2 linked regions of the Labilibaculum sp. DW002 genome follow. The protein of the gene in region 1 interacts with the protein of each later gene in a pairwise test. Links are inferred from orthologs where the notes say so. Each region holds a gene or a part of one and is shown in the gene's direction. Other genes may lie near its edges.

The links.
Region 2: the proteins of dnaA (region 1) and dnaB interact in binary tests that used the Escherichia coli proteins (3 or more experiments, as listed by UniProt). The link is inferred for Labilibaculum sp. DW002 from one-to-one orthologs.

What each region holds. Positions count from the first base shown.
Region 1 is NZ_JAKJSC010000001.1:891,700-895,486, forward strand. What follows is about bases 388-3,300. They hold dnaA (chromosomal replication initiator protein DnaA), read left to right. Parts: upstream 388-1,085; coding sequence 1,086-2,516; downstream 2,517-3,300. Other genes in these bases: L3049_RS03405 (MlaD family protein), read left to right, coding at 388-696; L3049_RS03415 (hypothetical protein), read left to right, coding at 2,630-3,300. Also shown: more of L3049_RS03405, read left to right, coding at 1-387; more of L3049_RS03415, read left to right, coding at 3,301-3,490; L3049_RS03420 (IMPACT family protein), read left to right, coding at 3,514-3,787. UniProt on the Escherichia coli protein: Plays an essential in the initiation and regulation of chromosomal replication. Binds in an ATP-dependent fashion to the origin of replication (oriC) to initiate formation of the DNA replication initiation complex once per cell cycle.
Region 2 is NZ_JAKJSC010000012.1:27,140-30,415, forward strand. The notes cover bases 392-3,276. They hold dnaB (replicative DNA helicase), read left to right. Parts: upstream 392-1,005; coding sequence 1,006-2,547; downstream 2,548-3,276. Other genes in these bases: ispE (4-(cytidine 5'-diphospho)-2-C-methyl-D-erythritol kinase), read right to left, coding at 392-855; L3049_RS21345 (hypothetical protein), read left to right, coding at 2,596-3,276. In the rest of the region: more of ispE, read right to left, coding at 46-391. UniProt on the Escherichia coli protein: The main replicative DNA helicase, it participates in initiation and elongation during chromosome replication. Travels ahead of the DNA replisome, separating dsDNA into templates for DNA synthesis.

The sequences.
Region 1 (3,787 bases):
TTTGGGAGTATCGAACAGACATTTAAAAAACTGGAGAATGCATCAGGGACTCTTGACACAATAATTACAGGACAAAAAAGTCATTTTGAAAATATCTTTTCGAATGTCGATTCAATAACAACAAACTTAAAAGATAACAATAAAAATATCTCAAGCATATTAACCAATTTCTCTTCCATTAGCGATTCATTATCCGCAGCCGACATTGCCCAGACAATTAATAACGCTAAGCTAACATTAAAGCAAACCAATGAAATTCTTGATAAGATTAATTCAGGAAAAGGTTCAATGGGTATGTTAATAAATAACGATACCTTATATATGAACTTAGAGGCTGCCTCTAATGGTTTAACGAATTTATTAATTGATGTAAAGAATAATCCTAAAAAATACATGCACTTTTCTTTATTCGATACAGGTAAAACTGTTTATATGAATTCTGATAAATCTAAAAAGAAAAGAGATAAGTTAAATCAAGTTTATTATCGAGTACAAATTCTTTCAGCTTCGAAGCAAATAGCGCTGGATGACACTAGTTTAAAGGGACATAAGAAAGTTCAAGAGATCTTTTTTAATGGTCGATACAAATACACAATTGGACATACTCAGAACTATAAAGAAATTATACGTCAACTTAAAAAAATCAAGGAAGATTTTCCAGATGCCTTTGTCATAAAGATTAGCCCTGAGAATTGAATTTTATTTAACGACTGTGATTATAGTAAATTAAAAGCTCATAATCTATTGAACCACTACCAACTAGAACAAGTTTGTAAAACTACTTAACAGACTTTGTTTTATGTTTAATCTAGAATGAGTTTACATTAGCTAATAAAGACCTAAAAGTATGTTACACGGAAATGATTAGATACCAGAAAGTTAAACAAACTAAAGCTTTAAGTTATTTATTCTCAGCCTATTAACAAATGTCATTTTTTTTACATTTCTGTATCCCTTATTTTCCGCATGCTAGTAAATGTTTTTAAAAAGTCAAGAGCAAAATAATTTTTTTTTAAGTTTTTTTTTCACAATCTTGCATAAGCAAAATTTGACACACCCATATTTTTTAAAATTCTGAACAAGAAATGAACAATAATCACTTCCAAATCTGGGAAAATTGCTTATCGGTAATTAAGGATAATGTTTCGCCAATCAGTTATAGTACATGGTTTCAACCTATTGTACCACTGAAATTGGAGAATGAAATTCTTACTTTACAGGTACCTAGTCATTTTTTCTATGAGTATCTGGAAGAGAAATATATTGATCTTCTTAGAAAGACTTTAAGAAAAGAACTTGGGGCTAGTGCAAAACTGGAATATAATGTGGTAATGGAAAATAATCACATGAAAGATGTGAAACCATTATCAGTTGTTGTGCCTGGAAATAATCCGGCAAACACAAAAAATCGTCCAGTAAAGAATCCTTTTTCACAAGAGGAACCAAGCATCAAAAATCCATTTGTAATTCCTGGTATAAAAAAATTACAAATTGATTCTCAACTAAACCCGGATTATACTTTTGCTAACTTTATTGAAGGTGACTGTAATCGTTTAGCTCGTTCAGCAGGTTGGGCCGTTTCGGAGAATCCTGGTGGAACTGCATTTAATCCTCTTGTATTATATGGTGATTCTGGATTAGGGAAGACACATTTAGCTCAATCAATAGGGTTAAAAGCAAAAGAATTACATCCTGAAAAGACAGTTTTATACGTAAGCTCTCAAAAATTCCAAACTCAGTTTACTGAAGCAATTCGTAACAACAATAAAAATGACTTCCTTCATTTCTATCAAATGATCGATATCTTAATTATTGACGATATTCAAGAATTAGCTGGTAAAGAAAAAACACAAAATACATTTTTCCACATTTTCAACCATCTGCACCAATCAGGTAAGCAATTAATTTTGACATCTGATAAAGCACCCATTGAATTGAAAGGAATGGAGAATCGTTTACTTTCGCGTTTTAAATGGGGATTATCAGCAGATTTGCAAAATCCTGATTACGAAACAAGAGTTCGTATTTTGCAACAAAAAGCTTATAAGGATGGAATCATTCTTGAGAATGATGTCATTGAATATATTGCTACACACGTCATCAACAATGTTCGTGAACTAGAAGGTGCTTTAATTTCACTTTTAGCTCAATCAACTCTAAATAAAAAAGAACTTAATCTTGAGCTAGCAGTTGAAATCATCGATAAATTGGTGAAAAATACGAAGCGTGAAATTTCTATTGATTACATTCAAAAAATTGTTTGCGATCATTTCAATATGCCAGTTGATCTTCTTCAGGCTAAAACAAGAAAACGTGAAATTGTTCAAGCTCGTCAAATTGCCATGTATTTTTCAAAATCGATGACTAAAGCTTCGTTATCGACTATTGGTTCACAAATTGGTAAAAAAGATCATGCTACTGTTCTTCATGCTTGCAAAACGGTAAACAATCTGATTGATACGGATCGAGCATTCAAAACTCAAATTGATGAGATAAATAAAAAATTAAAAATGTAGTTTTTAACTACTAACTACTATTATTACTACCCTAGAAAGCAGATTCAATTTGAATCTGCTTTTCTTATTTTAAGATCAGGATTTTTTGATTACTTTGCGCCAAATTCGAAAACATGCTTAATCTACTATTTGCAATTCTTACTTCAGCCGGAATCTTTATCACCTTTAAATACCTTGAAAAATATAAGGTTGATATTTTACTAGCAATTATCATTAACTATATAACCGCCGCTATTTGCGGGTATTTATTATCCGACAAAGCATTTGTTGTTCAAAATATAATTCACGAAAATTGGTTTAATATCTCGATATTAATTGGAGCTTTATTTATCGTTGTTTTCTTTATTATAGGTCGCTCAACACAAAAAGCAGGAATCTCGGTTACCACCTTGGCCAGCAAAATGTCTTTTGTATTGCCCTTATTATTTTCAATTCTATATTATCAAGAAGCTGTATCTACAAATAAGATTTTAGGTATTGTAATTGCAATTAGTGCCGTTCTCTTAAGTATTTACAAAGGGAAAAGTGATAAATTAAATCGACAGTACATTTGGTTACCGGTGCTTCTATTTTTTGGAGCCGGAACCGTTGATTCTTTGGTTAAATATGCACAACAAGAATTCCTAAGCAATGGAGGTACAGAACAGTTCTCTACCCTATTATTTGCTATTGCGGGAATATCGGGAATACTTACTTTATTAATTAAAAGAGAGAGCCTATTAAAGCTCTTACAAGTAAAAGTTTTAATTGGTGGCCTTGTTCTTGGTCTGGTAAATTTCGGATCCCTTTATTTTTTAATCGCATCTCTAAACAGTTCTGGATTTGATAGCTCGGTTGTTTTTAGCATTATCAACATAGGAATTGTAGCTTGTTCGGTGTTAATTGGACTAGGCATTTTCAAAGAAAAACTAAACAAAGTGAATCTATTGGGGATTGTACTTGCATTTATTGCTATTTTTATTCTTACAAACTAAACAACACTACTTTTTAGCTAGTAATGAGCAACGATACTTACAAAACAATAAGCGAAACGTCCGAGGGATTATACAAAGAAAAAGGAAGTAAATTTATTGCCTATGCTTACCCTGTAACTTCCGAAGAAGAAATTAAAGCACATATTGCAAGCCTAAAAAAAGAATATTACGATGCTCGTCATCATTGTTATGCATATATGCTTGGCGCTGATAAAAAAGATTTTAGAGCCAACGATGATGGTGAACCTTCTTCTACTGCTGGAAAGCCAATTCTAGGACAAATACTATCGAAAGATC
Region 2 (3,276 bases), on another replicon or contig:
AGCCTGATTGTAATAATCAGGCTCTTTTTTATATTGTAGAATTGGTTAATCTAGTATTCCTATCCATGTAAAATGTTTTGGGCTAGTGTAAGTTGGTTTTTCTTTAAATAAACCAAAAATACTCGATCCACTTCCCGACATGGATGCATAAACAGCGCCCTGTTCATAGAGATCAGATTTGATTTTCGCTAACTCAGGATGATTAGGGAATATGCTGTCCTCAAAATCATTCACAATATGATTTTTCCAGGTCTCAATTGGTTCTTTGATTAACAATTCCAGAGCTTGTTTTGGAATGGCTGGTTTTGTATTGGCATATGCTTCTGGAGTGCCAATATGGATATCAGGTTTGATCAGTAAAATATGATATCCAGCAAGATTAATGCTGCATTTAGAGAATACATCTCCTTTTTCTTTTGCAAAAACAGGCTTATTTTGAATGAAAAATGGGCAATCGCTACCGATTTGACCAGCTAAATTTTCCATTTCTTTAACGGGGATGTTTAGCTTGTATTGTGTGTTTAGCATTTTTATCATGAAAGCAGCATCTGCTGACCCTCCTCCTAAGCCTGCTCCAAATGGTATGTTTTTGTGCAAGTGAATTGCTGTTGATGGAATGTTGTATTTGGAGCGAATCAATTCAAATGCTTTACAAACAATATTGTCTTTATCTTCGATGTTAATAGGAATACCCGAAGAGCTGAACTGATAATTTACCACATCGGAATTTGCAATTTCCAGTCCATCCGTTAGGGGGATAGGATAAAAAATAGTTTCAATATTATGGAATCCATCAGCTCGTTTTTCTACGATATTAAGACCAATGTTGATTTTAGCATTTGGGAAAGAAAGCACAGGTAATAAGTTTTATGATTGAATGGTAAAAATACTGGATTTATAGTCGTAAAAAAAATCAATTAGAAGCATTTTTATTTTCTATCTTTGTCCTTGCATTCTGTATTTTTTTTAGAATGCTAAACTTGAATAAAAAGAATTTAATATTGTATGGCTGGGGCAAATAATTATAACAATCAATCGAAAAATAAAGTTGATCTTGATTACGGACAAGTACCACCTCAGGCAGTAGAGCTGGAAGAGGCAGTTTTGGGTGCTATCATGTTGGAGAAAGATGCTATTATTTCTGTTGGTGATTTGTTGAAAGCCGATAGTTTTTATAAACCTGCCCATCAGAAAATATATAAGGCTATTATGAGCCTTTCTTCTAAGGAAGAACCGATTGATATTCTTACAGTTACCGAAGAGTTGAAGCGTCAGGATGATCTGGAGAGTTGCGGTGGTCCTTTTTACGTTTCACAATTAACATCCAGAGTCGCAAATGCAGCGCATATTGAGCATCATGCTCGTATTATTGCACAAAAATACATTCAGCGCGAATTAATCCGTGTTTCATCTGAAATTCAAAGCTCTGCATTCGATGAAAGTATCGATGTTGCCGATTTGCTTGATCAGGCACAGCAGGATGTTTTTGATATTGCAGAAGGGAATATTAAAAAAGAATCTGCACATATTCGTCCACTTGCCGACGAAGTAATCGACCAGATTATTGCAGCTAGTAAGCGTGAAGATGGATTGTCGGGTGTGCCATCAGGTTTTACAGCATTGGATCGTATTACATCAGGTTGGCAAAAATCTGACCTTGTTATTATTGCTGCCCGACCATCTATGGGTAAGACAGCTTTTGTGCTGTCTATGACCAGGAATATGGCCGTTGAGCATAAAGCCCCAATTGCAATCTTCTCTCTTGAGATGGGAGGTGACCAGTTGGTTAAGCGTATGATTTCTTCTGAAACCGAATTGGGATCGGAAAAACTTCGTAATGGTCGATTGGCTGATCATGAATGGGAGCAATTGCACTCAAAGATTAAAGGCTTGATTGATGCTCCTATTTATGTAGATGATACGCCTGGTTTGTCGATATACGAATTGCGTTCGAAATGCAGAAGACTGAAAGCGAAGCACGATATTGGTTGTGTGATTATCGACTACTTGCAGCTGATGACAGCAGGTTCTGATATGAGAGGTAATCGTGAGCAGGAGGTATCTTTAATTTCTCGTCAGCTTAAAATTATTGCCAAGGAGCTGAATATTCCGGTTATTGCGCTGTCGCAGCTGAATCGTGGTGTTGAGCAGCGTACAGGTGATGCTAAAAAACCAATGTTGTCTGACCTTCGTGAATCTGGAGCGATTGAGCAGGATGCCGATATGGTATTGTTTATTCACCGTCCCGAGCGTTATGGAATTACTGAGGATGCAGAAGGAAATTCATTGATTGGTATTGCCGATATTATTATTGCAAAGCATCGTAATGGTGCCGTAGGAGAAATTCAGTTGCGTTTCCGTAATCAATTAGCTCGATTTATGGATTTAGAGGGAGAATCGGCAAATCCATTTGCAACACCAGGTTTAGACGATGTGAAAACGTTTAGTTCTAGTATGAATCAGGAACCTAAAGAATCGAATGGGTTTGATGATATGAGTGCTGGTTTTGGAGGAGCAAATGATTTTGAGGACGCACCTCCATTTTAGATCAATTCAAAAAACTTATTTACAAATAGAATTTCTTATCTTGCTTTTATGATTGAAGATAATGCGTTCTTGAAAAAATACTGTCGCCGATTAGTGCTTTTACTATTTGTTGGTATGATTTCTTATACCTCTTATTCTGCTAGTTTGTTAATACAAATGGATGATAGTCAAAAGAACCATCTGAAAGCCTATGGCATTGCTTTTTGGACCCTCGAAAAAGATTATCAAATTCATTGGTTGTTGAATTATAAAGGAGGATCTTTTCTGCTACCCTTCCACAAAGAGATTCAAGATGAATGTCAAGTACGCGGAGTTTCTTTTTCGGTATTAAGTGATATTTCGGCACAACAAGTTTTAGAAGATATTGCAAGTGATGAGCGCAATATGGAGGCCATGAAATTAGAAAAGATACCTTTAATGGCTGTTTACTCTCCCAAAGGCAAAAAGCCCTGGGATGACGCGGTTACTCTTGCTCTAAGCTATGCCGAAATTCCTTACGACCTTATTTATGACGATGAAGTGATGAAAGGAGAATTGTCGAAATATGATTGGTTGCACCTGCATCATGAAGATTTTACGGGACAACATGGTAAGTTCTACACTTCGTATCGTAATATGAAATGGTATAAGGATGAAGTGCGGACAAATACCGAGCGTGCAAATCGTTTTGGGTTCTCGAAAGTGTCGGATTTAAAAAGAGCCGTTTCCAATAGAATTAGAGCTTTTGTA